DNA from 2 places in the Anaerobacillus sp. 1_MG-2023 genome. Region 2 is predicted to be linked to the other one. Evidence: a T-box and tRNA genes for the amino acid it is inferred to sense, from the RefSeq annotation. Region 2 holds a T-box; the other holds one or more tRNA genes.
The links. The T-box of region 2 lies ahead of tyrS (tyrosine--tRNA ligase). A T-box ahead of a tRNA ligase gene usually reads a tRNA of that ligase, here a tRNA-Tyr.

Region 1 (15,799 bases), on a different contig from region 2:
TCTTTTGGTGTGTAGTCACTAGGCAATAGACCAGTGCTTTTCTCAACGCCAACCTCTACGACCGAGTCGGGCTTCTGGAAGTCGGCAGTATTAATACCTTCGGATACTTGGCTCATAATTTCTTTGAAAAGGAGCTTGGAAGTATCATCTTCGCCTTTGCTAGAATCTAAATAGTGCTTATTTGGTTCGTTAAATCCTGTCCATACTGCCATGGAATACTCCGTAGTATATCCAGCAAACCAGGCATCTCTTACAATACCTGATGTAGGGAATCCTTGTGATTGCACGACTTCTTGAGGATGGTTTGTCGTACCCGTTTTACCAGCGACAGGTAGACCGGAAATTTTAGCATCTGTTCCAGTTCCTTCGTTTACGACGGATTTAAGCATATCACTAACCATGTAGGCTGTGTAATCATTCATTGCCTTTACTGGTTCAGGTTCGATGTTAATCTCTCTTCCGTCGGGAAAGACCACTTTTCGTACCGTGTGAGGCTCATTATACGTTCCACCGTTACCGAAAGCAGCATAAGCACCAGTCATTTGAAGGGGTGATGTGCTAAATGTTCCGATAGCAGCAGTAGGTACCATATCTTCATCTTTCAAATCCATACCAAGCTTGTTAGCAAACTCTTGAGCAGGTTTTTCACCAATCTCAAGGAAAGTGTTAACAGCCGGAACGTTATAAGACATCTCGAGAGCACGTCTCATTGATACTTGACCACGATACTCGCGGTCCCAGTTACGAATATTAGCGTCACCTATTTTTAGAGGCTCATCTTTAATGGAGCGGCCAGTTGACCACTGCTCGGTATCAATTGCAGGACCATAAGCAACAATCGGTTTAGCTGTTGATCCTGGCTGAAACTTTCCTGTCGTTGCGTAAGTAATTACGTTCTCATCTTTACGTGTTTCACCAATGGCTCTAATCGAACCGGTCTTAGTATCCATCAGGACTAGCCCGGAGCGCATATCTTCATTCGAATAAGGATAGTTTGCAATCACATCAGTTGTAATATCTTGAGCGCGCGTATCAAGGGTTGTGTAAATTTCAAGTCCCCCTGAGTAGATATCCTTTTCAGAAATATCATCACGTTCTCGAAGTTCTTTCACAACCTGGTCCATGAAGACTTTATATTGATCAGTTTCTTTATCTTCTGTTAATGCAACAACCATGTCACTAACTTTTTCTGCTTGATATTTGTCAGCTTCCTCAGCTGTAATAACGCCCTGTTTTTCCATCAAGCTAAGAACAACATTTCTACGCTGTTCGGCCTGATCAGCGTATTCATATGGATTATAGTAGGTAGGGCGCTGCGGAAGTCCTGCTAGTAATGCTGCTTCGCCAGGTGTTAAGTCTTCTTCAGTAATGTTTTTGCCAAAATAAGTTTCGGCTGCATCAACAACTCCCCATGCACCATTACCGAAGTAAATTTTATTTAAATACATTTCTAAGATCTGATCTTTTGAATATTCTTGTTCAAGCTTAATGGATAGATAAGCTTCTTGAACTTTTCGTTCTAATGATTTTTCGGATGTTAAGAGAGAGTTCTTGATGACCTGTTGTGTAATCGTACTAGCACCCTCAGCGCCAAACCCTTGCGTAATATTTGCAAGAACAGCTCCGCCAATTCTTCGTGGATCAATTCCAAAATGGTCATAGAAACGAGTGTCTTCAACAGAGACAAAAGCATTTTTTAGAATATCCGGAATCTCATCAATTTTAGCAACTTCTCTTGCATCGGTTCCTGCAAGAGTTTGAACTTCTTCATCCTTTTTATCCAGTATGATGGAGGACTGTGGATTCGTAAGCTTTTCTGGATCTAGCTCTGGTGCATTGTTGATATAGGCAATTGAGGTGATTCCCCCAGCAACTAAACCAACTAAAAACAAAACAACCAGGGTTAGAAAGATTTTTTTGAAAATACCTTTCTTCCCAGCTTTCTTCGGGGACTTCTTTTTCTTGTCATTTGATTTACGTCGTTCTTGACGTGATTGATATTCACTCATGAATATTCCTGCCTTTCAAGCCTGTACTGTTAATAGGATTCGAATGAATCCTTCATTTTATGAATTAAAACCAGTTGTTTAATAACTGAAGTACATTTTATCAATAATTTTGATATAGTCAATGCGCGGTTGATAGGTATAAGGAATAAGCGTTCCCTGCTTTTCAATCTCTTCTTTTTTTATGGATTTTCTCCCACCATTTTTCATTGTTTCCCAGTGGGAAAAGAGCATAGCGGCATCCATTAAGAAAACTTCGTCAGTGATTGAAAAACGTAAAAGCACAAAGCATATTCCGTTGTGCTCATGAACTTGTTTCATATGTTCAATTTGATGTTCATGAAAGTTACTTAATGGAAAAGCAGTTTTGTTTTTTGTTTCCTTCGCTTCAAAATCCACATATCTACCTTTGTATACGCCATTATAATCAGTTGTAGATGCCTGCTTAAAGTAGGCCTCCTTTATCACGGCTGCGCTTCGTTTGGGGTAATCAACGTTAACAATTTGAACAGGCGTAGGCTTTTTGTGTATAACAGCTTTGCCTGTTGAGAGATAATACGTATTACTATGATTAATATCATCCTCTAATGTCATACCACGATTGCTGTATGTTTTTTGCTTCTGACTTGCTAGCTGATTCTGAGCCGAAGGGACGTACGGCTTTCCGTTCGGATATCGAATCGGCACGTTAACCATCCTTTCTGTATAAAAGGTGCACTGAATCTATTTTACTTTACTTATTACGAGTTGTACGACAAAAATGTTTCAAGCAGGTGAAAAAAATTATGGAGAACGTTACTAAAACAATCAAAAAAGCGATAGAAAAATGGAACATTGACAATATTTCACGTACCGTATTTTATCAGGAATTTTTCATTCGGAATCCAGAAATAAAATGGTCGTTCCTCGCCGCAATGGTTTCTAGAAATGCCGGTTGGAGTATGACTGACTTACAAGGGGAATGGTTTCCTAAGGCAATCAAGGAAGAGCAGTTAAGGAAGTTATTCCTGGCATATGAACGAGCTAATTGGATCATATTTGCAGATGCAGCCCCACAGCTATTGCTCTATGAGCTAGGAAAGAAAGCAAAATCTTCCTTCTTTCATTTTGGTAAAGATCTTGGAATATCGTGCTTTATGTTAGAAGAATGGAAAACTTTTATTGAGTTGGGTGATCAGGATCGTTTAATGACGGCGCTAATTATTAATGAGCAGCATGTGATTGAAGGACCGCTTATGGAACATCAGTTATATGCTAAGAAGGTATTTCATTCATTGCTATTCACCATTCAAGATTGGTTCCATTTTAGCACAGTTCTTTTTCCGACAGTGAGGGGAGAGCTATTTGGTTTATCAGTTAGTGGTTTTCGTCATACGTGTAACCGAATAAAGCTAGGAAAAAGCTTAGCTAAGCTTCTCTTTCATCCTAATTATTTTAGTGCATTTTATCATTTTGCAATGAAAGTTACTCCAACGGGATCACGCTACGATTATGAAAGGTTCATGGGGAAAAGAAGAGAGGGACCAATGCTAAGACAGGTTTATCCAATTATTCCTCATCATCAACAGGATAAGAAAGATTGGTTTAGAGGTCAATTACTAGTTAAAAAAATGATGAAAGTTGAATCAGAATTACCAGATAAAGTTCTCATTTCAGATTGGTATGAAAGAAAGAGAAGTCAGATCAGAATTGCGATGGAAGTGGAAAATCTGCTCATACAAAAAAGCAGGAAATAGCCCTGCTTTTAAGTGGAAGGTCGATCTGGTCCTTCCATTTTCTTATTTCCATATCCAGTTCTAGTTTCTTCCTCAGTTTTACCCTTACGTTTTGTTTGATCAAGCTTTTGCTTTTTGGTCATTATTTTGACACCTCCTTACTTTAGTTTGAGCAGTTGTTACAAAAACATTCCTATTCATTGTCGAAATCCTTTTCCTTTAGCATTAAACCACTACCTTTGCCGAAACTGTACTAGTTTTGTCAACGGGGAAGGCAAACAAAAAAGAAAGGCGAATATTACGTATACAAACTAACAGGCGAAGGCCTGAGAATGACAGAGGGGATGGGATTGCATGTTATTAAAAACAAAGCAAGTTTCAGATGAACTTGGTGTAAACCCTACTACTGTTCAGCGTTGGGTTAAGTATTTTGACTTATCATGTGAGAAGAATGAACTTGGCCACTTTTTATTTTCTAATGAAACACTTGAGGAGCTAAAATCGATTAAAAACGATTTAAGAAGGGGTTACTCAATGGAGAAAATTAAATCAGCTGGTAAAAACAATTCAAAAGTAGCAATGGTAACACCGGAACGGTTTGAGCAAAGGTTAGATCGCTTCTCAGTAAGGCTGGAACAGCTTGAGCGACAGTTGGATGAAAAAGCTAATGAGGTTATCACCGTTCAAGTTCTTCAGCATCGATCTGAACTGGAAGAGCTAGTAAAGAAAGTTTCTTCATTAGAAGAAAAATTATCTGAGCTTGAGGATCACACTTCGATACAAGAGGCAGTAGGTCAGTCGACGGGCAAAGGCAAGCGTCCCTGGATCATGAGTTTATTCAGTTTCTAGAGATCATTACGTTCCCTTCTGACCTTATGTCCTAAATGGATATAAGGTTTTTGTATGTGTTTGGTAACCAGTGAGTATGGTAGGATAAGGGAGTAGGGGTGAATGAAATGGAAGATACACAAAAATTACTAAAGCTAACAAAGCAGCTAATCACAATAAATGAAGAAGCGAGGATTCAATATACTACTCGCACACATCTTGATACGTACAAAGTTAACTTCTATGAGGAAGTGAAACCTTTTGCCGATCGAGCACTTGAGATTTTGAAGGTATGGGAGCCATTAGCAAGAGCATGGGTAATGGAAAACAAACCTAAATATTTATATCCGATTCAAATAAAAAATACATTCGAAAATATCGAAATGGTTTCAGTCGTGGCTTGGCAGAAAGATACTGGACCTAAGAAATTTAATGAGCGTGTACAATCTGTTGAATATGTACTTGAAAAAATAATTGAGCAAGTAACATAACGAGCTTGAGGCTCGTTATTTAAAATTAATTTCACATACCATACTGAAATGAATAAATTTCCCTTTTTTTGAGTAACACTAAAGAAAAAGGGAGTGAGTTTATGACTGCGTATTTGTGCCCAAGATGTAAAACCAATCGAATGAGATTTAATAAAATTGAGCAAAAAGCGACTTCAGTTAAATTAGATCCTCAATCTGGAGAAGTGATGTCTATTATAGAAGAGGGGAAAGCTGATCCATTCCATATGGTTTATAAAGGACCAAGTATACGAGTTCAATGTGGGGCTTGTGGCGAAATTGGAGACGAAGAAACCTTTATTCAATTTGCTCGATCACATCCACGTGCTAATTCTTAATGACTTTTCCCTCCGTAATTCATGATATAGTGAGAAAGCAAGGAGGGGGACTGGATGTTTGATCCAACTATATATGAGAATGTAAAAGTAGTTCTTGAGGGAGAGCTATATGATCGAGATCTTGATGGTGAGATCTCGATCATCAATCGAAAAGATCTGGTTGATTTAGCTTCTCTTTCAAGAAAGTATCAAGTAGAGTTTAGTGAAAATGAGCATGTGAATGTAACGATCGAACTTTTTGCTGATCTAGCTAATTTCAGTGCGGAACAGCTTAAGCTAGAGCATGTTCAAGCAGGATGTGAAATCAAAATTCTGTTTGATGTTGCGATATCCGATGCAGAGGACTGTGAACAGATTGAAGAAGATATCCGAAGTATTTGGGGTTATCGACCTGCTATCCGACAAACGATATCTTTTCCATACGAGGATGAGGAACAATTAAAGACTCACATTGTTTTAGAATTTAACCGTCGAATTAATGAAGATCAAATAAGTGATCTTTCGGAGTTAATTGCACATGCTGTACAAACTTCAACATTACTTGGAGAATAAAGAAGAAGGCGGAATGCTCCGCCCTCTATATCCATACTATGCAGTTGGTGATTAGTAGCTTCCGCCGCCCATTTGCTGTTCAGCCATTTGGACAAGGCGCTTAGTGATTTCTCCTCCAACAGAACCGTTAGAGCGAGCAGTGGAGTCTGGGCCAAGTTGAACGCCGAATTCGCTAGCAATTTCGTACTTCATTTGATCTAAAGCCTGTTGTACACCAGGGACTACCAGATTGTTTGAGCTATTGTTGTTTGCCATGTTGTGTACACCTCCTTGACTAATATAATGCTCAGGAGTAAAGAATGATATACAATCTTAATATAGGAACTTTTTGGTAGTTACTAAGAAGTTAATTTTCTGAAAATTTAGAGGGTTCTGTATTTAGATAACGAATATGTTATTTAGAGACTAACGAACTGGAGGGATATAAGAATGGATCGCTTTATTACTAAGACAGGATTTTATCAAAACCTCGATAAAAGAAGGTTGGAATATTGGTTGGTGATATCTGAAGAAAATAAAGTGCTTGTATCCTGGGTCTGCTGGAGTGCCCCTCAAACCATGGTAGAGCAGTGGAAAGGATCGTATGCTTCTTAACTAAACCGCCCTGAGCGGTTTTTATTATGGTTGAATTGATTTTTACTTCTCTCAAATTTAGAATTCAAATAAAAGAAAATGAAAAATTAGTTCGTTCCAATACTTTTATATTAAAAGTTATCAGAAAGGGTGTAAAGAAATAACTATTTTCTGTTTTACCACTCTTAGCTATAATAGAAAACGGATCAGGCCTTTTATACTAGACAATGGATGAAAACATGTAACGAACAGTTTAAATAGCATTTTAAAGAAAGAGGAGCTTCCATGATTCTAAAACACTATTCGTATCTTATAATGGTCATATGTTTAACTGTAAGCTTATTTCCATCAGTAACGCAAGCACAGGAACCACCAAGTGTAAGAAGCGAAACCGCTATACTGATCGATGGCAAAACAGGACAAATTCTTTTTAATAAGAATGGCAATGACGAAATGTACCCAGCGAGCATTACAAAAATTGTGACTGCATTTATGGCTGTTAAATCCGGAGAGATGGATGATATGGTAACGGTAAGCGAGCGTGCACGTAAAGCAGATGGTACTAGAGTGTATTTGAAAGAAGGAGAAATCGTTTCGTTAGAAAAGTTAGTTAAAGGAATGATGGTTAATTCCGGAAATGATGCTGCAATCGCTATAGCTGAGCATTTAAGTGGAAGCGTGGAATCGTTTTCTGAAGATATGAACGAATTTTTACGTGAAGAAATTGGTGTCAAAAATACGAATTTTGTTAATCCAAATGGACTTTTTAATGAGAATCATGTAACGAGTGCAGAAGATATGGCTAGAATAACACAGTACGCCATGAAAAATGAGCAGTTTCGATCTGTGATAGGAATCAAAAAATTAGAATGGGTTGGAGAAGATTGGGAAACGACGCTTATTAACCATCATCGACTCTTACTCGATTATGATTTTGTTACAGGTGGAAAAAATGGGTATGTCTCAGAGTCTGGTTTCACTTTAGTGACAACCGCATCAAAAGACGGTCAAGAATTGATTGCTGTTACGATGAAAGCAAACGATGATCAAATCGCTTATCAGGACACATTATCCATGCTTAACTATGGGTTTAATGCTTTCACGCCGGTTGAGTATAAGAAGGGGACTGAATTAGGAGCTGGAAATAATGAGGAATATAGTCTTTCTGAGGATATGACCCTTTATCAAGTTGGAGATGACGAGCTAGATCTTACCATATCTGATAACAATATCCTTGAAAGTAAAGGGGATTCATATGTCTCCATTTTGGATGATGATTTTCTTGAAGTGAATTCTTTAGAAGAAGACAAAGATGCGACAATTGTGGAAAGTGAAACAAAACCAGCAGCAAAAGTAAAAGATGAGGAAACAGCATCATTTCTGTCTAGTGAAAACATTTTCTATTTTGGGATCGGCGTTTTTGTGGTAATTTTACTTTCTTTATTTTTTGGAAGAAGTCACTCTTCTCAAAAAAGACATCGAACTTTTCCTTAAAATCAACTTTCAAACCTAACATTGAAAATTAAAAAAAGGACCTCAGGGTCCTTTTTTTAATTTTCAAGAAAGAACGATAGCTGTTTGACAGAGGTCATTCCTTGTCCAACAGAGGAGGCAATACTTGATAACAGCGGTCTAGTGCAAACATCTCCTGCAGCATAAACGAATGGCAGTGATGTTTCACCATAAGAGTTGCATCGAATGTATCCTTCCTGATCGACGTCAATGCCATCTTCGTAAGGTTCAGTGTTAGGCTTAACACCAATTCGAATAAACAGACCATCTACCATCATTGTAAAATGATGATCTTCGTCAGCGAGGAATAGTTTCTTCTTTCCTTTTCCATCTATTTGTGTAATGTATGTTTTGGTAAGTATGTCGATGTTAGGGTGGAGCATGACAGGCTCTTTGTATTCCATACGAGCTTTAAAACAATCAGAACGATGTATTAGTGTAACTCGAGCCCCAGCTTCAGCAAGAAGAAGAGCTCCTTCGAATGCGCGGTCTCCGCCCCCGATTACAGCAACATGTTTGCCTTTGAATTTCAATTTATCTCGAGATGCCGAGTATACTTCATTTTGCTCAATCATTTCTTGCTCACCAGGAACATCTAGCCTACGTGGGGAAGACCCTGAAGCAATAAGCAAAGAGCGAAATATATATGAATTACCTTCTGCTGTTTGAAGTATCCTATTAGTCCAATCGATCGACTGTACGCGAGTGTTTGTAACATAATCACACTTGATTTCCTCAGCATGTTTGATGAACTGTTCCTGTAGAACCTGACCGTTTGCAACCACCATACCTGGGTAGTCTACAATTTGATTATAGATTGTACTTAATTGCCCCCCAAGGCTATCCTTTGCTTCAAGCAATAAATGATTAATGCCTAGTCTTTTAGCCCATATCCCAGCAGAAATTCCAGCGGGTCCTCCACCGATAATTAGCAAATCTGTTCGTTGAGTCACCACCGTAACCTCACTTCCATGTTGAAAGCCATTCTTCAAATTCCAACCAGTTATTCACGCGAGGGACGTCGACATATTGATTATAACGATAGTTCATCGCAATGGCCATTCTGCCTGAATTTTTAAATGCGATGAGGTTGTGTGGAGCATCATCAAATAATAATTCTCCGCGAATCATTTCTTTTCTATGCGAGAAAATCAAATTTCTTTTGCCGATAAACGGAAGGTGTTTTTCTACCCATTGTTCTTTTTCAGTGTAAGCATATGTACGGCTACTCGTGACAATCATAACGTCATACACGGATGAAAGACGTTCCAATACTTCAATAGCATCTGGTAGAGGCTTGAGTTTAAGAAATAGACCTGGCTGATCAAGGTATTCATAAATTTTATCACCACACTCATTTTTTACATAGTCTTCAGATCGCCAGCATTCAAGCTTCTCAACAGACAAGTCGTCATTGTAATCATAATTGTATCTCCGGTGCCACTCAGACATAAGGTCACATATAACCGAATCCATATCGATTAATAAGGTTTTCATTGTCTCACTTCTTTCATCATACATTCTTTATCACTATAACAGGCAATGTTAATTGGAACAATTGTTCAGGAAAGGATATGGAATGAATGTTTTTGATTTTTGACTTATCAAAAAATGAATTATAAATCGAAAATTAAGCTAACATAGCGTAAATAAAACAAGCAAGAACCAAGTGGCTCTTGCTTGTAAAAACTAACATTTAATAAAAGCTGTTCCTACTATAATAAGCAAGATAAATAGTACAACAATTAGCGCAAAGCCGTTTCCAGCTGGCCTGTGACAAGGCATGCCGTAAGAAGCTCCAGCTACTGGTTGATAAGGCTCATTTCCGTATGGTGCATTGTTTGCATGATACATATTAGGTCCCCCTTTAAATTCTCTTTCTTTACCACTGTATGTTTCCGTCTAGAAAAGATATAGGCAGGAGCGGAGAGGAACCTAAATTAGGTGAATATCCCATGTGAATTTCTTATGAACTAATGCCTTTGTCTTTCGTTTGAGCTTGCTTTAAGAAATTTAATTTGTAGTCATCTGTTAATTCTTTCACTTCCTTACTTAGGAATAAGATCGCAATAACGTTTGGAATAACAAACAAGGCGAGTGTAATGTCGACTAGCTCCCAAACAAATTGAAGTCCTCCAATAGCCCCAACAAAAATAGAAAGAATATAAACAAATCGCATTACTCTAGAAAAGGGTGTGCCAAATAAGTATTCAGCTTGTTTCTCACCATAAAAGACAAGGACACCTATCGTACTGATAACAAAAATTAATAGGAGGGAAGAAACAAAGATGGGCCCCCATGTTGCTCCCATTAGTCCAGAGAAAGCATCTGAAACCATATCAGCTGCATTTGAGGGTTTAACGTCTTTCCAAGCTCCTGAAAGAAGCACTGTAAAAGCTGTTACTGTGCAGAGAACGATTGTATCGATAAAGACGCTGAAAATGCCCCATAATCCCTGTCTACATGGATGAGGCGTATGTGCAGCAGAATGGGCAATAGACGCCGTACCCATACCGGCTTCGTTTGAATAAAGCCCTCTAGCAAGGCCCCATCTAACAGCTGCAGCAAAACCAGCTCCGGCAAAACCTCCAGCTGCTGAGATCGGTTGAAAAGCATGTACGAAAATAAGTTTCATAACAGCTGGAAACTCTTCTATATTAATCACCATAACACCGATAGCGCCTGCAATATATGTAAGTACCATGAATGGAACAATCTTCTCAGCTACAGAACCAATTCTACGTATTCCACCGAATACAACAATTGATATAAGGATAATTAATAAGACACCTGTTACCCAGGTCGGTAATCCAAAAGAACTCTCTGAGAGTGTTGAAATGGAGTTAGTTTGGACCATGACACTTGGAATGATTTCAATCATCAGTCCAAAAGCGAATAGAGATGAAGCGAACTTCCATCCCAAGCCTTTTTTTATGTAATACATTGGGCCGCCAACATAAACGCCGTTTTTGTCTTCCTCTCGGTATTTGATCCCGAGAACAATTTCTGAGAATTTTGTTGACATTCCAATAATAGCGACAATCCACATCCAGAAAATAGCGCCAGGTCCTCCAAAAGCGATTGCCACAGGAACCCCAACAATGTTTGTAGCACCTGCAGTAGATGCGAGAGCGGAGGCAAAGGCTTGAAATGGAGAAATTGTGCCATCACCTTTCTCTTTTTTGAAAATTTTACCGATGGTATGTTTTAAAGCATGGGGAAAAAAGATTATTTGAAAGAAACCGAGGCGGATCGTTAAAAATAATCCACCGCCTAAGAGTAAGATCATCATAGGATAACCCCAGATGAACGCGGAAAATTCAGTTATTGCATTAAGAATATAGTCCATATCAATCTCTCCCTATAGGTAATACTCATTTAATTATCCATATAAAGGGAGGGTGAAACGCTATTTACAAAATTATGAAAAAATGAGCATAAAGACACAGAGCCGGTTTTCACCGGCTCTGGATTAATGGACCTGGGGCGGCTGATTATTCTGTTGTTGCTGCGGAGCTGTTAGTTGGTTTTTAACTTGTTGAATTTCATTGGTTTGTGCTGGGGCGGCTGGCTGATAATACCCTTTTTGTTTAGCGTATTGATAAAGGTTATATTGTCGCTGCTCATCGGTATTTCTAATTTGTTGAAGAGCCTGACGAAGTTGTGGATTGTCAGCTTGAGAAATGACGCTCCCGTAATTACTTAAGCTGCTGTTCAATACGGATAAATAATCATTTACCATATCTTTCTCATTCATAAAATCCCTCCTTAACTTAAGAAGCCGATTAATTGTTGTTGTGTGTTGCGTGCTTCTTGTGCATCCTTTTGAAGCATTTGCTTAAGCTGCGGACAAGTACAAGATTGGGCATAGGAATCAAGTTTGTTTGCGAGTGTTTCATGCCCGCCGATCATGTGACGCAGATTTTGAAGTTCAAGTTCGTTCAGCTGAGTCATCCTGTTTCCCTCCTTCATTTCACATAGTATGAATGGAGAAAAACCAAATTATACTCACTTAAGCGATAACGTTTCGCTCGTTAGAAAACTGCTGATACGTTTTTTCAATCATAATACTCTTTAGAATTTGGACAACATGATAGACATCTTCAAATGATGTATAGAGAGCAATTGGTGCTAGGCGAATGACGTTTGGTGAGCGGAAATCTGGAATGACGCCTTTTTGTTTTAGCGCTTTGCAAATTCGAGCAGCTTCATCGTGCTCGAGGCAAATATGCCCACCCCGTCGATCATCTTCTGATGGATTAGTGATCGTAAAACCATCTTCAGCAAGATTTTCTTTAATAAGACACATTAAATAGTTGGTAAGAGACAATGATTTTTCTCGAATCGCATCTATGCCAGCTTCGTTCATCAATTCCAGAGCTCCTATTAAAGGAGCCATACTAAAAATGTGGGGAGTGCCTATTTGAAATGCGCCGGCGGTTTCAGCATGAGTAAGCGTATGACTCATATCGAATTGCATTTCTTTCTTGGAACTGAACCATCCAGCAAGGCCGGGTCGTCTGCCAAGGTGATTTTCGTGCACAAAAAGTCCACCTACACCACCAGGGCCGCTATTTAAGTACTTGTATGTACACCAAACCGCGAAGTCAACGTTCCAGTCGTGAAGTTTATGAGGAATGGCTCCGATTGAATGAGCCAGGTCAAAGCCAATGATTACCCCTTTAGAATGGGCTGCTTGTGTGATTTTTTCTATATTTAGTAATTGTCCACTCCGATAAAGTACGGAAGGGAGGAGAATAAGGGCTACAGTATCATCGATGGCCTCAATGATATCCTCTTCTAGGATTGTTCTTCCGTCACGGCTCTGAACTTGTATTAAATTAGTTTCTGGGGATAATCCATGGAGTTCAAGCTGACTTTGAATAGCGTAAATGTCAGATGGAAATGTTAAAGAATCGGCTAGTATTTTTGTTTTGTTTCCTGAAGGTTTAAAAAAAGTAGCGAGCATTTGATGAAGGTTAGTTGTAATTGAACCGGTAGTAATTGTTTCAGAAGCATGTGAACCGATTAGCGTTGATGACATCTCGCCGATGTTTTCTGCCATATAAAACCAGGGCTGCTTACCATCAGACCAGCCATCAATTCCGTGTTGCTTCCAGTCATCAAGAGATCGAAGAAGGGAGGCTTCTGCATTCTTTGATAGTAGACCAAGTGAATTACCATCGAAATATAGCGTATTTGGATTTAAGTAAAACTTATCACGAAAATGGGCTAAAGGGTCTTTCTTGTCGAATTCTTTTGCGCATGTAATGGACTGTGATAAACTCATATGTAACAGCTCCTTTTCTACAACTTATCGTATGAGAGGGAGAAGAGCATGTCAACGCTTTCACTCTCTTCAAAAGAAACTTTCTACATTTTTTTAGAATAATGATTGACATTTCAAATGGTTCAATGGTATATTATTAAACGTCGCTGATACACAACATATGCGGGTGTGGCGGAATTGGCAGACGCGCTAGACTTAGGATCTAGTGTCTTACGACGTGGGGGTTCAAGTCCCTTCACCCGCACCATATATTTTGCGCCCGTAGCTCAATTGGATAGAGCGTCTGACTACGGATCAGAAGGTTAGGGATTCGACTTCTCTCGGGCGCACCATACATAATTTAAGTGGCGGTGTAGCTCAGCTGGCTAGAGCGTACGGTTCATACCCGTGAGGTCGGGGGTTCGATCCCCTCCGCCGCTACCATATTACAATTTCATCATGGAGGGGTAGCGAAGTGGCTAAACGCGGCGGACTGTAAATCCGCTCCCTCAGGGTTCGGCGGTTCGAATCCGTCCCCCTCCACCATGATTGGGCTATAGCCAAGCGGTAAGGCAACGGATTTTGATTCCGTCATGCGTTGGTTCGAATCCAGCTAGCCCAGCCATTTTGCGGGTGTAGTTTAGTGGTAAAACCTCAGCCTTCCAAGCTGATGTCGTGGGTTCGATCCCCATCACCCGCTCCATTACATATTGTAGAAGAGTTTTAAAAGCTACTTCACAACCTGATTTTAATCATGGTATACTTTTGTTGAGATGAAATACCATTCATATCGTGCGCCTTTAGCTCAGTAGGATAGAGCAACAGCCTTCTAAGCTGTGGGTCAGAGGTTCGAATCCTCTAAGGCGCATACTTATAACTCCTTGAATAAGATGACTTATTCAAGGAGTTTTTTTATCCTATTAATGGCACATGTGTGTTTGCACATACGCTCCATTTCCAATAAACTAGTAATTAATATATCACTTAGGAAATGGTGACGAAATGAAGCGATATAAAGGAAGAATTATATCTGTTGTAACGTTTTTTATAGCGATTTTATTATGGGATTATTGGCTTTATTCTGTTAATGAAATTAAAATCAATTGGTTAATGGACATATTCTTTACGATCTCAGTTATGGTAATTGTTTGGTGGTACTCGTCATATTATGATCGCTCTGTCATACTTCTGTCCAAATTAAAAGATAGTGAGGAAAAATATCGTAAACTATCAGAAAACTATAATAGTGTCATAAACAGCTTAAACGAAGTTGTTTTTCAAACTGGAATAGATGGTAGTTGGATCTGGTTGAATCAAGCGTGGGGAGAGTTAACTGGTTACGACGTTCAGGAATCATTAGGCACATACAGCTTATCTTATATACATCCAGATGATCGGCTGAATTTACATAAAGAATTATCTCGATTCCAGGATGGCGCCAGTAATTCTAAAGTATTTGAATTCAGGGTTCAGAAAAAAGGCGGGGGATTCGTCTGGTGTGAGGTCTTTATTAAATACGAATATAGCTCTAAAGGAAGATTTGAAGGAATGACCGGAACGATTAAGGATAAAACCTTTAGAAAGCAATCAGAAGAGCGATTGCTTAAAACAAATGAAGCCCTTGCGGTTAAATCTGAAAAATTTAGCATCAGCTGCACAGCTGGCCGCTGGCATTGCTCATGAAGTTCGGAATCCTCTAACATCAGTAAAAGGATTTCTTCAACTGCTTGAGAAGAAGGAATCCACTATGCCGTATTTTGAAATAATCTTTTCAGAAATATCACGTATCGAATTAGTGCTAAGTGAACTTCTAACACTAGCAAAGCCGCATAGTACGTTATTTACGAATGTTGAAATGAAAAGTTTATTAAAGCAGGTCTCGGCCTTGATTGAGTCTAATGCTCTATTGAACGATGTGACATTACAAACGAGTTTTGGGGATGAAGAAGCGGTTGTTTTTGCTAACCCTAACGAAATGAAGCAAGTATGCATTAATCTCATGAAAAACGCTATTGAAGCAATGAGTCATATGGAACAATCGAAATATCTTCATTTGAGTATGGATGTTCAAGAGATGTTTATATCTGTGAGGATTACCGACAATGGAGCAGGCATTTCTAAAGAAGATATTGATCGACTAGGGGAACCATTTTTTACAACAAAAGAGAGTGGTACTGGGCTAGGGTTATCAGTGTGTTTGAAGATTATAGAACAACACGGAGGAGAGTTATTAATTGAGAGTGAAGAAGGGAAAGGGTCTACATTTGAAATGAAGCTACCTCGTCTTTCGGTAGATCATCACTTATCGGAATGAAAGGCGAGTGAAACGAAGATTTCACTCGAATGGGCCAAAATCAAAATGCAATAGTATGAGCGAACATGGCTGAAAATTAGGAAAACCGAACGATACTTATAATATAATAGTGTTTATTCACTTTTAAAGACTTTTTTAGGTGTGATTCTTTTGTTTTTTAATGAATTATGCTACTATATCCGT
Region 2 (15,799 bases):
TCGCGGTGGAGCTTTCAAACCACGTACATCGCCATACGACTTCCAGGGTCTTGGAGAAGAAGGATTAAAGATTCTTAAACAAGTCGCTGATGAGTACGATCTAGCTGTAGTCAGTGAAATTGTAAACCCTGCAGATATTGAAACAGCAGTTAAGTACGTTGATGTAATTCAAATCGGAGCACGTAACATGCAGAACTTTGAGTTACTTAAAGCGGCAGGATCCGTTGATAAGCCGGTTCTTCTAAAAAGAGGTTTATCTGCGACAATTCAAGAATTCATTAATGCTGCAGAATACATCGTATCGAACGGTAATACACAAGTAATGCTTTGTGAGCGAGGAATTAGAACTTACGAAAAAGCAACGAGAAACACGTTGGATATTACAGCAGTTCCAATTCTTAAACAGGAAACTCATTTGCCAGTTCTAGTTGACGTAACGCATTCAACTGGACGCAAAGATCTTCTATTCCCTGCAGCAAAAGCAGGTCTAGCTATTGGAGCAGACGGTATCATGGTGGAAGTTCATCCAGACCCAGCTGTAGCTCTTTCCGATGCGGCTCAGCAGTTAGATATTCCACAATACGAACAATTTGTTAAAGATCTAAAAGCAAGTGGTTTATTCAATCCAGCGAAAGCTGCGCCTTCTACTTTATAAGTAGAAGGTTTTTTTCTGTGTATGATGTATGAATCCTCAACCTGATTTTCCTAAGTGGCTTGGGTTCTATTGGAATAAAAGAACGTAAGAGTGTTATCATATATAAAGATGGAAGCAAATACGACAGATTTATGATTTAGTCTTTGAAAATTTACGCTTATATAAAGCAAAAAGCGACTAAATATGCTATCTTTAATACAGTATCTAATTGTGAAATAACCTACATAGTCATAATAGCAGGTGTTTCACAGCTAATAGTGGTTTATTAGTGTTAGTCGATATAGGTTTTGGTTTGCAGTCAAACGGATAGTATCGTATCATTAAATAAATTAAAGTCCGTAAGAGCATGAAGGAGGATCATCGTGAATACAACGATTTATGACGTAGCGAAAGAAGCAGGAGTATCAATGGCAACTGTATCAAGGGTTGTGAATGGCAACCCTAATGTTAAGCCTGCAACAAGAAAAAAGGTATTAGAGGCGATTGAAAGACTAGGATACCGTCCTAATGCTGTAGCAAGAGGTCTTGCTAGTAAAAAAACGACCACTGTCGGAGTTATCATCCCTGATATTTCGAGTATTTTCTTTGCTGAGCTTGCTCGCGGTATTGAGGATATTGCTACAATGTACAAATATAATATTATCTTGAGTAACTCAGATCAAAATAAAGAAAAAGAAATTCATCTTTTAAATACGATGCTTGGAAAACAGGTAGATGGAATTGTGTTTATGGGCGGTAAAATTACAGAAGAACATGTTGAAGAATTTAAGCGCTCCCCTGTTCCGATCGTTCTAGCAGCAACGCTAGAAAAGGGCCAGGAGATTCCGTCAGTTAACATTGATTATCAAAAAGCTGCATATGAGCTTGTGACAAGCTTTATTGAAAAAGATCATAAAAAAATTGGACTTGTTAGTGGTCCATTAGAAGATCCAATTAACGGAGAAGAAAAGTTTCTTGGTTACCGAACAGCCTTAGAAGATGCAGGTATGAAAGTCGATGAAGATTGCGTTGCAATTGGTGACTATACTTATGACTCCGGCATTGAAGCAATGGAAGGGTTTCTTGAACTAGATGAGAAGCCAACAGCTATCTTTGCAGGTACGGATGAAATGGCACTAGGCGTTATTCACGCTGCACAGGACAACGGTTATAACGTTCCAGAAGATTTCGAGGTCGTTGGATTTGATAACACAAGACTAGCAACTATGGTTCGACCAACGCTTTCCACCGTTGTTCAACCTATGTACGATATTGGTGCTGTTGCCATGCGTCTTCTTACAAAATTAATGAATAAAGAAACAGTAGAAGAACAAACGGTTGTTTTACCCCATCGTTTGCAACATCGTAATTCAACTACTCATAATCAAGATTAAAAAAACGAGCCTAGGCTCGTTTTTTTATTAATTCACAATTTGATAAAGCGCTCGTTCGCAAGTTAGTTTGTTTTTTTCTGTGATTTCCTGTTTCCTTGGAATGGGCTCATACAAATCAGCTTTATCATGCCAATTCTCTGGAAGAGAAAGTGGTGAGAGTGGGGCCCACCTTTCGATCCATTGTTTTGGCAGGGCGCCGGTTGCTGATAGCCCTTTCATTTCTAACCAAATTCTTGACCAAGCGCGTGGTACAACACGCCAGATATCGTAACCACCCCCGCCAACGGCAATCCATTTTCCGTCACAATACTTATGAGCTAATTGGTGTGCTAGTTTTGGAATGAATTCATAGCTTTGCATGGAAACAGAGAGATGTGTTAACGGATCATAATAATGAGCATCTGCACCATTTTGAGTTAGGATTACATCAGGCTTAAAAAAATCGATTACTTTTCGAAACGAATCCTCGTACACTTCCTGAAATGACTCGTCCTCTGTAAAAGCGTCAATCGGAATATTAAATGAAAACCCATATCCTTTTCCTTGACCTTTCTCATTAATATTTCCTGTTCCAGGAAATAAATAGCGTCCCGTTTCATGGATAGATAGTGTGCAAACATCAGGATCATCGTAAAAAGCCCACTGCACACCGTCTCCGTGATGGGCGTCAGTATCAACATAAAGGACCTTTGCGCCATATTTTTGTTTCATGTATTCAATGGCGATTGAACTGTCATTATAGATGCAAAAGCCTGATGCTTTACCTCGAAAACCGTGATGGAGTCCTCCGCCTATGTTAAGGGCATGAGCAGCTTTTCCTGTCATAACCGCATCAACTGCAGTGAGCGTTCCCCCAACAATAAGAGCACTTGCTTCATGCATGTTCGGAAAGATTGGCGTATCTTCTGTTCCAAGACCGTAGTTAGCTGCAACAGAGGATGCAAGGCCTCCTTTACTAGCTTTTTTTACTGCTTCTATGTACGCTGGATCATGAATAAGAGCAATTTCACTATCGGTTGCAATCCGAGGAGGGACCACTTCTTGATCATTTAAAGCATTTATTTCGGTAAGCAAGTCCTGTGTGAGCTTAACACGTATATGATTGAAAGGATGATCGTCACTAAATTTATAATTTAAATAGTCTGAGGAATATACAAAAAGGGAGTCGCACTTCATTTTTGAACACCCGGCATATTTGGCCAGAGAACCTCATAACCTTCATTTTTAATATCGTTTACAACGGAAGTGGGATTCATCGTTTGTATTCGAAAAACGATGTTTTTGAATTTTTCATTGTGACTACACGGATAGACTAGAACGCTAATAATGTTAACATTGCGCTTTTTAATGATTTGGGTAATATCGGCCAATTGTCCTGACACATTTTCCACCTGTACTTCAATATGTGAACTCGGCTGGTGTGCTCCTGTCAAAAGGATTAACGTATGTAACATATCCGTCTCCGTAACCATTCCGATTACTTTTCGGTTTTCAACAATCGGAATCGAACTAATGCGCTGCTCATAAAAGATCGTAGAAATTTCTTCTACAAAATCCAATGGGTGAGCTGTAATGACGTCTTTCTTCATAATAGAGGAAAGAGGAGACTGTAATACGTCCTTGTTTGGATTTGAGTCAAGAATTGATGGACTAGCATCTTTAATATCTCGATCTGATATAATGCCAGTGAGTTCCCCTTCGCTATTTACGATAGGGAGATGGCGAATGTTTTTTTCTCTCATCATTTTAATGGCATCAGCAATGGTTTGGTTCTCTTCAAGTGAAAAAACATTTTGATTCATAATTTCTTCAATGACCAACTTGGCTCACTCCTTTGCATTCTTAATACATGAAGCGATTATGGAATCGCAGGCGATCAAACGCTTGAACAGAGTCCTGGTTAATTCTTGTCCCAATTCTAGCCATTAAGCAATTTGCAGGATGAGAGCTTATTTCAGGATCATCCGTTGCATACCACTCAAGACCTCCTGCATTCATCATTTTCTCCATCACTTTACGATAATCCCAAACTGATAAACCTGTTCCTTTAAGGTCCCAATGCCAATAATACTCGGTAGTTATCACGATGTAATCATTCATTGCATCGTCCATAAATGACGTTTTGAGAAGGCTTTTGCCGACTTTAGCATTACGGTACTTTGGAATAACTTCAATTGCTCCTAATTCAATTAAATCTTCCATATTACCTTCTGACCAACGTTCAAGTGGGTCTGGATATAGAAATGTGACATAGCCTACAATGGTTTCTCTTTCTCTAGCCACAATGATACGGCCTTCAGGCAGACCTGCTATTTCAACCAGTGCTTTATGCTGTTGTTCCGGTGGGCGAAATGCGACAAGGTCCTTATGTAAATGATAGGATGCCAGGCGATCTGGAGTAATTGGTCCTTCAATAATAAGTTTTCCATGCGGGGTATTCTTCTCGATTGCATTATACGTTTTACGATGTTCCATCTAGTCACCACCTTTTAATAATGGTCTCAGTTCTTATTATACATGAAACGTGAGAAATGTAAGGGGTTTCAATGTTATTTTTTGAAGTTTTGTCATTTGTTAAAAAATTAGGAATTTATGTTATACTATCAGTGAAAGACATGAAGGAGAAGGAGGAGATTACTTATGGAATTGAAACCGCTTTCTGCTACATTGGGTAATCATAATTTACAGGATTATGAAGCTACATACGAGAATTTTGATTGGAAAGACGTGGAGAAAACATTTACCTGGAGTGAGACAGGTAATGTCAATATGGCCTACGAAGCAATCGATAGGCACGCTGAGTCCGATCGTAAAAACAAAGTAGCTCTTTATTTTTCTGACCCAACACGAGATGAGAAGTATACGTACAGTGAGATGAAAGCAATGAGTAACAAAGCAGGTAACGTTCTAAAAAAAGTGAATGTCGAAAAAGGAGATAGGGTCTTTATTTTCATGCCAAGATCTCCAGAGCTATACTTCATTCTACTCGGAACGCTTAAGTTAGGTGCGATTGCTGGCCCACTTTTTGAAGCCTTTATGGAAGGTGCAGTAAGGGATCGTCTTGAGGATAGTGAAGCAAAGGTACTTGTTACAACACCTGAGCTACTTGAACGCGTTCCGGTTGATGAGCTTCCTAATCTCGAAAGTGTTGTGCTAGTAGGAGATAACGTTAAAGAAGAAGGTCCTTATATAGACTTTTATAAGCATTTTGAATCAGCAGAAAAGAAGCTTAAAATAGAATGGGTTGACCGTGAAGATGGGATGATTCTGCATTACACATCAGGCTCAACTGGTAAACCGAAAGGCGTACTTCATGTTCATAATGCGATGGTACAACACTATCAAACGGCGAAATGGGTACTTGACTTAAAAGAAGATGATGTCTACTGGTGTACAGCTGATCCAGGTTGGGTAACGGGGACGTCATATGGCATATTTGCTCCATGGCTTGCTGGAACGTCGAACGTCATTCGTGGTGGTCGTTTTAGTCCCGAAGATTGGTACGGTACGATCGAAAAATATGAAGTAACTGTATGGTATAGTGCTCCTACTGCATTTCGTATGCTTATGGGGGCGGGAGATGAGATCGTTAAGAAATTCGAACTTTCATCTTTACGTCATGTACTAAGCGTAGGAGAGCCATTAAATCCTGAGGTTATTAAATGGGGTAACAAAGTTCTTGAACGGAGAATTCATGATAACTGGTGGATGACAGAAACGGGAGCACAGCTAATCAGTAATTATCCATCAATGGAAATAAAGCCAGGATCAATGGGCAAACCAATTCCAGGCGTGCACGCAGCAATCGTAGATGATCAAGGAAATGAACTTCCTGCTAATCGAATGGGGAACCTTGCGATTAAAAAAGGCTGGCCATCAATGATGCGAGCGATTTGGAATCGTCCTGAAAAATATGAAAGCTATTTCTTAAAAGGAGACTGGTACGTATCTGGCGATTCAGCTTATAAAGATGAGGACGGATACTTCTGGTTCCAGGGGCGAGTCGATGATGTTATTATGACTTCGGGTGAAAGAGTTGGTCCATTTGAAGTTGAAAGTAAACTAGTCGAACATAGTGCTGTTGCTGAAGCTGGGGTGATTGGGAAACCGGATCCTGTGCGGGGTGAAATTATTAAAGCCTTTATTTCACTTAGAGATGGTCATGAACCGTCTGATGAACTGATGGAAGAGATAAGAAATTTCGTTAAAAAAGGACTTGCAGCTCATGCAGCACCTCGAGAAATCGAATTTAGAGATAAGCTTCCGAAAACGAGAAGTGGTAAGATCATGCGTCGCGTATTAAAGGCGTGGGAGCTGGATTTACCAACTGGCGATTTGTCTACAATGGAAGATTAGTTAATAGAAAACAGCCTGCAGCATATTGCTGCAGGCTGTTTTTTTACTGGTCGTTATTGCTTGTGTTGCCGCCGGTGCTGTTTGAATTATTTCCGCTTTCAGCACCATTTGTAGGACTACTGTTTCCATTGTTATTTCCATTACCGGAGTTGTTGGAGTTGTTATCATTTGCATTTTCACCGGTGTTGGTATTCCCTTCATTTGAAGATGAATCTTCTGAGTTGCTGGATTCATCACTCTCATTATCGGAGGGAGCATTATTTTCGTTCTCTTCATTATCAGAAGCCTCATCATTTTCTTCATCTGTTGAAGGTTCTGCTTCTTGCTTTTTCTCAGGTTTTGGCTCTGGTTTATCAGACCAATCTCCATTTGTTACTTTAGCCGATGGTCCCGATTCATTCCCAGCTACATCAACTGCTGTTACGTAATAGGCATAAGCACCAGAAGGGATGTTAAATGAGCTACCATCAGATGCTTTTACGCTTCCAAGCTTCGTAAATGAACTACTACCGTTCGAAGCGCGATAAATACGATAACCAACAATATCACTTTCACCTGAAGCCCCCCAATTTAGTGAAGAGCCACTTATTGAAACGCCACCAACTGCGCCTGGTTTTTTCCCATTTTCTGAAGCAGTTTTTCCTTCTGAAACGATATTTAAATCACTAAATCCAGAAGGGAGAAGCTGTGAAATATCAACTCCTGAGAAGTAATCCTCTTTAATCATGACTCCGCTGGATACAAACTCTTCTGGAGTGGAACTAAGTGCTTGATAGGTCTTACCATTCATGATGACATAACGTCCTTGAGTGAGACTGTCATCCACTTCAGTTGGTACATACTTTGCATTGAATAGATCAGTTTTGACAAGTCCGGCTTTCTGACAGAGATCAGAGGCGAGCTTTCCAGATATACCACAGAACGAACGTCGCACAATACCCGTTGGCATTTTGAATGATTCTTCTGGATCCATTATTTCTGGTTTTTTATCATAAGCGGCATTAGCAAATAGTGCCCATAAGTTTTTGTTTCTGTTGGCATATTGACTATCCATGCTAATTTGTTTGTCATATCCAGTCCATACACCTAGTGAAACATTAGGGTTGACTGCTACAAACCATGAATCATAATAATTTTGTCCAGTTCCTGTTTTTCCTGCCCAATCAGAAGCGAATTTTAATTTCCCTGGAATGTCTTGGGCAGTACCCTGGTTAACTACATCACGCATCATATCGATTGATAGATAGGCAGTTTGAGGACTGAAAACATCCACTGGTTCTGGTTTTTGTTCGAAAATGGTGTTTCCATCGCGGTCAACTATTTTATCAATTAAATAAGCATCAACAAACTTTCCTCCATTAGCAAACGTGCCAAATGCGTTGGTATTCTCTTCGACACTTACTCCCCGTTGTAGCGCACCAATTGCCATTGAAGGATTGGTGCGATCATCAAGAGTCATTGTACTAAAGCCCATCTTCACCAAATAGTCGGTTGCGTCCACTGGGTTCATTTTGTTATAAACTCGAACAGCTGGAACGTTATAAGACCTTTCCAACGCTTTACGTGCAGTTACAAGACCATGGTAGTTTGATGAATAGTTACCAGGATTATATCCATCTTGAATTGGTAAGTCTGGCACAATATAGCCAGGCTGAACTTTTCCCATTTCCATTGCCGGGGCATAGTCAAGCAATGGTTTCATTGTAGAACCGTTTGATCGATAAGCGTCTGTAGCATGATTAAGTTCTTCTTGCGCGAAATCCCTTCCCCCAACAAATGAAAGAATTTTTCCAGATTCATTTTCGATGAGGATACTACCTACTTGCATAGGAAATTCTTTATTTTCAAGCTCTCCAGTTTCAGGATTTTGCACGGAGAGAGTTTTAGCACTTTGGAAATAGCTTCCGTTTTCTAGCACTTTATCTCTTGCAGCATTCATAGATTCATAAATATCTTTGTCAATTGTAGTATATATTTTATATCCATTTTTGCGAAGCTCTTTCTCTGCATTACTCATAAATTCAAGGAATACATCTGAATTTTCTTGAACTTCTTCCCATTTCAAATCCATTTTCTTGGCTATTTCCGTTGCAGATCTACCAGTAACGTTAGCATCATAAGTAATTTGATTGTAATAGTCTACACTCTTCGAAAGTTCCTTCCCGTCATATCCTTCTTCATTGGCGATCTGCTCGGCAAGAACTCGCTTCGCACGATCTTCAATCTCAAATGTAAGGTAAGGGTATTTTTCTACTGGCGAAGGCGAAGACTCAGCTAGATTTTTTTCAATATCGTATTCTAGCGCTTTGTTATACTCTTCTTCAGTGATTGTTTCTTCTTCATACATACGATATAGAACAAATTCCATCCGATCGATTCCAGCTGAAAGATCCTTCTTTACCTCACCCGAATTTGTAAAAGGGGTGTATGTATAAGGGTTTTTGGGAATACCTGCAATGAATGCAGCTTGAGGCAAATTTAAATCACTAGCATTTACACCAAATATGCCCTGTGAGGCTGCTTGTACGCCCGCAATATTATTACCGGAAGCATTTCGTCCATAAGGAACGATATTAAGGTATGCTTCTAGAATTTCTTCTTTATTAAAGAAATTTTCGAGTCGAAGAGCGAGTAGCATTTCTTTTGCTTTTCGTTCGAAAGAAACTTCTCTTGTTAGAATCTGGTTCTTAACTAACTGTTGTGTTAATGTACTACCACCGCTTCGATCATCTGAATTGGTGACTTCTTGAAGAACGGCACGTCCAATTGCTTTTGGAACAATACCATCGTGATCGAAGAAATATTCATCTTCTGTGGAAATAACTGCTTTTTGTAGAAGAGGAGAAACGTTTTTTAACTCAACCTCTTTTCGCTCAATATCAGAACGAAAGTTACCAAGAAGAACATCACCTGCAAAATATACCTCACTGGTTTCTTCATAGTTATAAACGTCTCTCTTCATCTCATCGTAAGAGCGAATCGGTTCATCTTTAACAAGTGATGCGAAATATCCTGCACCAACACCACCGGCGAAAATAGTGCCCATTAGACCTAGCACGATAAAAATAAGAAATAAATTCCAAGTCACTTTGTAGGCGATCCTGGACCCGGTTAAGATGTTATATTCTTGTAATCTATCAATGAACGCGTTCCACTTCTGCCTGATAGAAGAAAAAAGCTCTCGCATTCCTATACCCCCTCAAATTAATCCTGTTTATTATAGCATATGTCGTCGAGATTTGTATAAACTGGTAGGGATTTCTATAGGCTTAGAATTGACATGATTTTACCTTTGTGATATTAATTTAATTAGTGTTTTTTAATGAACGACATGCCTTGATTGGACGAAGTAGCATTTTTCTCCCTTTTTCAGAGAGCTGATGTGCGGTGAGAATCAGCATAAAGGAAAATGTGAATTACCTCCATGAGCATCTAATGGGAAAGACAGTGTCTGTGTAGCATTAGACGGTTCAGACCGTTATTCTGACTGAGTGGGAGAAAGGTTACTTTCTTCAACAAGGGTGGTACCGCGATTAAACTCGTCCCTTTTCTGGGGCGGGTTTTTTTTGTTTTTTTTTGCCTATTAAGATTATTTTAGTGGTTTGCCAAAAGATATTATTAACGAAAGGGAGTCGATTACATGCACATATTAGAAGAATTAGAAGCAAGAGGACTTTTAAATCAAGTTACAGATAGAGAGGGCCTTGAAAAGGAACTTTCAGAAAACCGCATTGCTCTTTATTCTGGCTTTGATCCTACAGCTGATAGCCTTCATATTGGGCATCTTTTGCCTGTTCTAGCCCTACGTAGATTTCAGTTAGCTGGCCACACGCCGATTGCGCTTGTTGGTGGAGCTACTGGGCTGATTGGTGACCCTAGTGGCCGTTCAAATGAACGTACGTTGAATTCAGAAGACATCGTAAAAGATTGGACGAATAAGTTACAGGGGCAGCTTGCTCGCTTCTTGGATTTTGGAACAGATGCGAACTCTGCAAAAGCTGTAAACAACTACGACTGGATTGGGGAGCTAAATGTTATTCCATTCCTGCGTGATGTTGGAAAGAACTTTGGTTTGAACTATATGCTTGCGAAAGATTCTGTTACTTCACGTCTTGAAGCGGGAATTTCTTTTACAGAATTTACGTATATGATTCTTCAATCATATGATTTTCTTCAGCTTTACCGGAAAGAAAACTGTCGTCTTCAAATTGGAGGAAGTGACCAATGGGGGAACATCACAGCAGGTCTTGAACTGATTCGTAAAGAAGAAGGCAGCGAAGAGTCTTCAAAAGCCTATGGAGCAACATTCCCACTTGTTACGAAGAGTGATGGTTCTAAGTTCGGTAAATCTGAAGGTGGAGCGATTTGGCTTGATGCCGATAAAACCTCTCCTTACGAATTCTATCAGTTCTGGATTAACACAGATGATCGTGATGTTGTGAAATTCCTTCATTACTTTACCTTCTTAAGTATTGAAGAAATTAAAGAGATTGAATCTAAGCACATCGAGGCGCCTGAAAAAAGAGAAGCTCATCGTACTCTTGCTGAAGAAGTGACAAAGCTTGTTCACGGAGAAGAAAAACTTCAGCAGGCAATCAACATCTCGGAAGCGCTGTTCAGTGGTGACATTAAACAGCTAACAGCTGATGAAATCCGTTTAGGTTTTAAGGATGTTCCTTCTTACCATGTAGAAGATAATGAAAAGGGACTTATCGATCTTCTTGTAGAAGCTGGTATATCTTCATCTAAGCGCCAGGCAAGAGAAGATGTGAAAAATGGAGCGGTGTATATCAACGGTGAACGGTGTCAGGAAATGGATAAAGTTATTTCAGAAAGCGACCAAATCGAAAATCAATACGTGATTATTCGTAGAGGGAAGAAGAAATATTACCTTCTTACTTACTAATCATTTAGCTATTTTAACTAATACTGGTAATTCCCAATAACGAATAGTTATCACAGAGAGTAAATGAGCTAAAAATCACCAGCGGTTATTAACAGCCAATCATAAAGAGGAAGACCCTCCCATTGAAAAAAAGGAGGGTCTTTCTCTTTTTTTTTATGTTTTTTGTGCTAAGTAAATTGGGACATAAAAAAACCCCGGAATAAGTTCCGGGGTTTTTGAAACAGCTTAACGAGAGTAGTACTCAACGATAAGAGCTTCAGTGATTTCAGCAGGAAGTTCAGAACGCTCAGGAAGACGAGAGAACGTACCTTCAAGCTTATCTGCATCGAAAGTAAGGTATTCTGGAACGAAATTGTTTACTTCGATAGCTTCTTTGATGATGTCAAGGTTGTTAGACTTCTCACGAACGCTGATCACTTGACCAGTCGCTACACGGTAAGAAGGAATGTCAACGCGTTTGCCATCAACTGTGATGTGGCCGTGGTTAACTAGCTGACGAGCCTGACGGCGAGTGCGAGCTAGACCTAGACGATAAACAAGGTTATCAAGACGAGCTTCAAGAAGAATCATGAAGTTTTCACCATGAACACCTTTCATTTTGCCAGCATCATCGAAAAGACGACGGAATTGACGCTCAGTCATGCCGTACATGTGACGAAGCTTTTGCTTCTCTTGAAGTTGAAGACCATATTCAGAAAGCTTTCTACGCTGGTTAGGTCCGTGTTGACCTGGAGCGTAAGGACGCTTTTCCAATTCTTTACCTGTTCCACTTAGAGAAATACCAAGACGACGAGAAATTTTCCAACTTGGTCCTGTATAACGAGCCATAATTAGCTCCTCCTTTATACCATTATTATTGGTATAAAATAAAAACAGTGTCGTGATTCCGGTTTGTGCACATTGTGTTTTCACACGCCTTCACCTCGACAGCCGGAGGTTACGCGGCGTACCTATTAAAAGGAACACAATGAAATCACAGCCCGTCACGCTGCTGCCCATTCTTATTTTACACAAATGCTATTGTAACTCTTTCAGCATTAGATGTCAACTTTAGTAGAAATGAGATGAATAGATAGCACGTCGACATCATTTTTTAGGATATGAGAAAGATAAATACCTCTTCACCTTATAATTGAAAACGCTTACAATGGAGGTGTATCTAGTTATTTTATAACAGGGGGTTATTATTTTGACAAGGAAGCATCGCTTTGAGACAAAAACAATTCATGATGGATATGAATCTAAATCGCATCACAACAGCCTGGCATCTCCTATTTATCAAACATCAACTTTTACCTTTGAAACAGCTGAGGCTGGTGAACGAAGGTTTGCAGGTGAGGAGCCTGGCTATATTTATTCAAGACTTGGAAACCCTACTGTTCGAATGTTGGAAGAGCGGATTGCCTCTCTTGAAAATGCTGAGGCAGGCTTAGCGTTTGGTTCAGGAATGGCCGCTGTGTCTGCTGTTCTTTTGAACCTAGTGAAGACAGGCGATCACATTCTTTGTTCAGAAGGGGTCTACGGATGTACTTTCGGATTACTTAAAATGTTAGAAGAGAAATTTTCAGTCGAACATGACTTGCTTCCGCTAGACTCAGTTGAGCAACTACAAAAAGCAATTCGTCCAAATACTAAAGTTATATATATTGAAACTCCGATTAATCCAACATTGAAATTAATTGATCTTGAAATGGTTTCTGCAGTCGCAAAAGAAAAAGGAATTAAGGTTGTGGTGGATAATACATTTTCGACTCCTTATTTACAACGCCCGTTAGAATTTGGCTGTGACATTGTTTTGCATAGTGCAACGAAATATATTAGTGGCCATGGAGACGTGGTAGCTGGTTTAGTTGTGGGTGACCAAGAGACCATCTCTTCAATTGCTAAAAGTACGCAAAAGGATATAGGTGGAATTCTTTCACCATTCGATGCGTGGCTATTGTTAAGAGGCTTAAAGACCCTCCCTATTCGAATGGATCGTCACTCTTCAAATGCTAAACAAATTATGAGGAAATTAGCTGAGCATCCTGCTATAACGAACGTGATGTATCCGGGTTTGGAAGAATCTTCATCGTATGCTATTGCTCAAAAACAAATGAAAAGCTCAGGCGGTTTAATTAGTTTTGAAATTGCGGGGGGGAAGAAAGACTCCCAAGCCTTCATGAATAGACTTAATATGATTAAAATAGCTGTTAGTCTCGGAGATGCCGAAACCCTGATTCAACATCCCGCTACAATGACACATGCGATTGTCCCGGAAGAGGAGAGATTAAGGATGGGAATTAGTGAAACTCTTATTCGCCTTTCTGTTGGTCTTGAAGCATGGGAGGATATTTGGGAAGATATTCTTCAAGCGTTAGAGAACTAAAAAAAGCCATTAGAGAATTTCTCTAATGGTTTTTTAAGTAGTATAGGTTCAAAGCACTTTACTTCAACTCTAAAGAAAATCTTGCAATGCTTTAGTAAATTTCTCTAAATACTCCTGATCCAATTCATCGAAACGGCCAACTTTAGGGCTATCGATATCAAGCACTCCGAGTAGTTTATCTGAAGTGTACATTGGCACTACAATTTCAGATTGTGAAGCAGCGTCACATGCAATATGTCCGGGGAAATCATGAACATTGCCAATTCGCATCGTCTTGCCTTCTTTAAATGCTGTGCCGCAGACTCCTTTACCGTTCTGAATACGAACGCATGCTGGAAGTCCCTGGAAAGGTCCGAGCACAAGTTGATCGGTCTCTTTTTCGTATAAATAGAATCCAACCCAATTGACATCTGTTAGAAACTGATTTAATAAAGCAGAGGCATTTGCAAGATTAGCGAGCTGATTTGTTTCACCATCTAGCAGTGCTCTTAGTTGTTTAATTACCATTTGATAATCTTTTTCTCTTTTGCCTGAATAGGATTCGACTTCAAACATGTCAAAACACCTCTTCCTTACATCGAAATTATGACCATCATATCAAATCTTGCAGATTAATACACATATTTTGTCGTACGATTAATAAAGGATTGCCTATGTTATTACCGAATCAATAATTTAGATCGTATTATTTGGAGGTGGTTCCTAGTGAAACAGGAGCGAGATACAGCATCGAAGCGAAGTGTCATACAGGCCGCCATTCAACTTTTCAATACAAAGGGTTTTAACGGTACTTCAGTGCGAGATATAGCGGGTAAAGCTGATGTGAATGTTGCCCTGATTTCGTATTATTTTAACGGCAAAAAGGGGTTAGCTGAGTTTCTAATGACGTCATTTCTAGAAGGGTATGTAAAGGAACTCGAAAAAGTATATCAGCAGCTTGATGCGCAATCTGCCAGAAGCTGTCTCGCTGAAGCAATTGAAAGGATTATGGAGTATCAGTATCAGAATAGGCAACTCGCAAGGTTTGTACTTCGAGAGGTCACCTTTGATTCAGTGCTTGTTCGGGAAATCATGACCACTTATCTAGCAAAAGAAAAGTACTACTTTAGCAAAATATTTGAGGTGGGGTTTGCAAGGGAGGAATTTCGTCCACAATCCATTGATTATATCATCATGCAAATGAGAGGCATGCTTTCTATGCCGTTTTTGCAACCTCAATATATACTAGAAGTGCATCATATTCAGCCAAATGAACATTACTTTATTGAACGATATACGAAACAATTAAATGAATGGATAGAACGATATATTTGTAAGACTGGAATTTGGGAAGCAAGGCCGTTCGTTATGAACGGCTAAGCATAGTTGGTGATTGTAGAGAGTGTGTAATAAGTCGTTCTGCTCCTTGACCTATCCCTTTTGCGCTATGGGCATCTGAGCCATAGACGAGAGGGATTTCTCGTTTTATTGCTTCACGTATAACCCAGTCAGTTGGATATGGCTCTCCACATAAAGGTTTCACTGTTCCGGCTCCATTATAATCTAATGAAAAGCCCCTTCCTTTAATCGCATCAAGTAATGTAGAGATTTCCGAGAAAAAGGAACTTTTAGACGGGTGTTTTTTCTGGAATTTATTTGCTAAAGTTATATGTCCAATTCGAGTAGGCTTATACTTTCCTAGATCAGCATGTACTGACTTCAATAGCGTTTCGTAATACTTTTGGTGAACCTTATCAACGGAACCCAATGAAGCAATTAGTCGTTCAAAAGCTTCTGGACTGTAGTCAAGGCAAGTATAGTTAGTTCCTTCTTTCAAAAAATGAACAGAAAGAATCGCATCATCTAATTGTGGTCCTACTGTATTAAGAAACTGTTTTGTCTCTTCTTCATAGCCTTCAATAAAATCAACCTCTAGTCCACAGTTAATTTCAATTTTTCCCTTAAACTTATGTTTTAGCTGCTGAATATTTTCAAAGTAGTTTTCTAGTACTTCCCATTTCATTCCGCTATCTTGATTTGGAACAGGGTCCTGGAAATTTTGTGGGAGAGGAGCGTGTTCAGTAAATGTCATGCCTTTGTAACCGAACTGAATAGCAGCTTCTACGTAATCCTCAAATAAATCTGTTGATCCATGTGGACAA

Region 1: it has a tRNA-Tyr gene. The T-box ahead of tyrS (tyrosine--tRNA ligase) is inferred to sense a tRNA for this amino acid. The anticodon was not compared.

What each region holds. Positions count from the first base shown of each region.
Region 1 covers NZ_JAUORD010000002.1:411,633-427,431, forward strand. Annotated here, with positions in the region: gene Q4550_RS05945 (PBP1A family penicillin-binding protein) at 1-2,009, opposite strand, end outside; gene recU (Holliday junction resolvase RecU) at 2,088-2,693, opposite strand; gene Q4550_RS05955 (DUF2515 family protein) at 2,792-3,742, shown strand; gene Q4550_RS05960 (MerR family transcriptional regulator) at 4,076-4,570, shown strand; gene Q4550_RS05965 (YppE family protein) at 4,678-5,040, shown strand; gene Q4550_RS05970 (DNA alkylation repair protein) at 5,142-5,396, shown strand; gene Q4550_RS05975 (hypothetical protein) at 5,451-5,948, shown strand; gene Q4550_RS05980 (alpha/beta-type small acid-soluble spore protein) at 6,000-6,203, opposite strand; gene Q4550_RS05985 (hypothetical protein) at 6,378-6,542, shown strand; gene Q4550_RS05990 (D-alanyl-D-alanine carboxypeptidase family protein) at 6,807-8,015, shown strand; gene Q4550_RS05995 (NAD(P)/FAD-dependent oxidoreductase) at 8,072-8,986, opposite strand; gene Q4550_RS06000 (5' nucleotidase, NT5C type) at 8,997-9,530, opposite strand; gene Q4550_RS25145 (YjcZ family sporulation protein) at 9,723-9,887, opposite strand; gene Q4550_RS06010 (alanine/glycine:cation symporter family protein) at 10,000-11,382, opposite strand; gene Q4550_RS06015 (spore coat protein) at 11,506-11,790, opposite strand; gene Q4550_RS06020 (hypothetical protein) at 11,802-11,987, opposite strand; gene kynU (kynureninase) at 12,046-13,323, opposite strand; tRNA gene Q4550_RS06030 (tRNA-Leu) at 13,486-13,570, shown strand; tRNA gene Q4550_RS06035 (tRNA-Arg) at 13,579-13,655, shown strand; tRNA gene Q4550_RS06040 (tRNA-Met) at 13,670-13,746, shown strand; tRNA gene Q4550_RS06045 (tRNA-Tyr) at 13,764-13,848, shown strand; tRNA gene Q4550_RS06050 (tRNA-Gln) at 13,853-13,927, shown strand; tRNA gene Q4550_RS06055 (tRNA-Gly) at 13,932-14,005, shown strand; tRNA gene Q4550_RS06060 (tRNA-Arg) at 14,097-14,170, shown strand; gene Q4550_RS06065 (PAS domain-containing protein) at 14,305-14,985, shown strand; gene Q4550_RS06070 (ATP-binding protein) at 14,915-15,616, shown strand.
Region 2 covers NZ_JAUORD010000004.1:258,301-274,099, reverse strand. Annotated here, with positions in the region: gene Q4550_RS09885 (bifunctional 3-deoxy-7-phosphoheptulonate synthase/chorismate mutase) at 1-655, shown strand, start outside; gene ccpA (catabolite control protein A) at 1,018-2,028, shown strand; gene Q4550_RS09875 (acetoin utilization protein AcuC) at 2,056-3,204, opposite strand; gene Q4550_RS09870 (acetoin utilization AcuB family protein) at 3,201-3,848, opposite strand; gene Q4550_RS09865 (GNAT family N-acetyltransferase) at 3,871-4,503, opposite strand; gene acsA (acetate--CoA ligase) at 4,669-6,384, shown strand; gene Q4550_RS09855 (transglycosylase domain-containing protein) at 6,428-9,571, opposite strand; T-box leader at 9,712-9,934, shown strand; gene tyrS (tyrosine--tRNA ligase) at 10,025-11,290, shown strand; gene rpsD (30S ribosomal protein S4) at 11,516-12,118, opposite strand; gene megL (methionine gamma-lyase) at 12,480-13,658, shown strand; gene Q4550_RS09835 (GAF domain-containing protein) at 13,728-14,213, opposite strand; gene refZ (forespore capture DNA-binding protein RefZ) at 14,364-15,017, shown strand; gene hisJ (histidinol-phosphatase HisJ) at 15,004-15,799, opposite strand, start outside.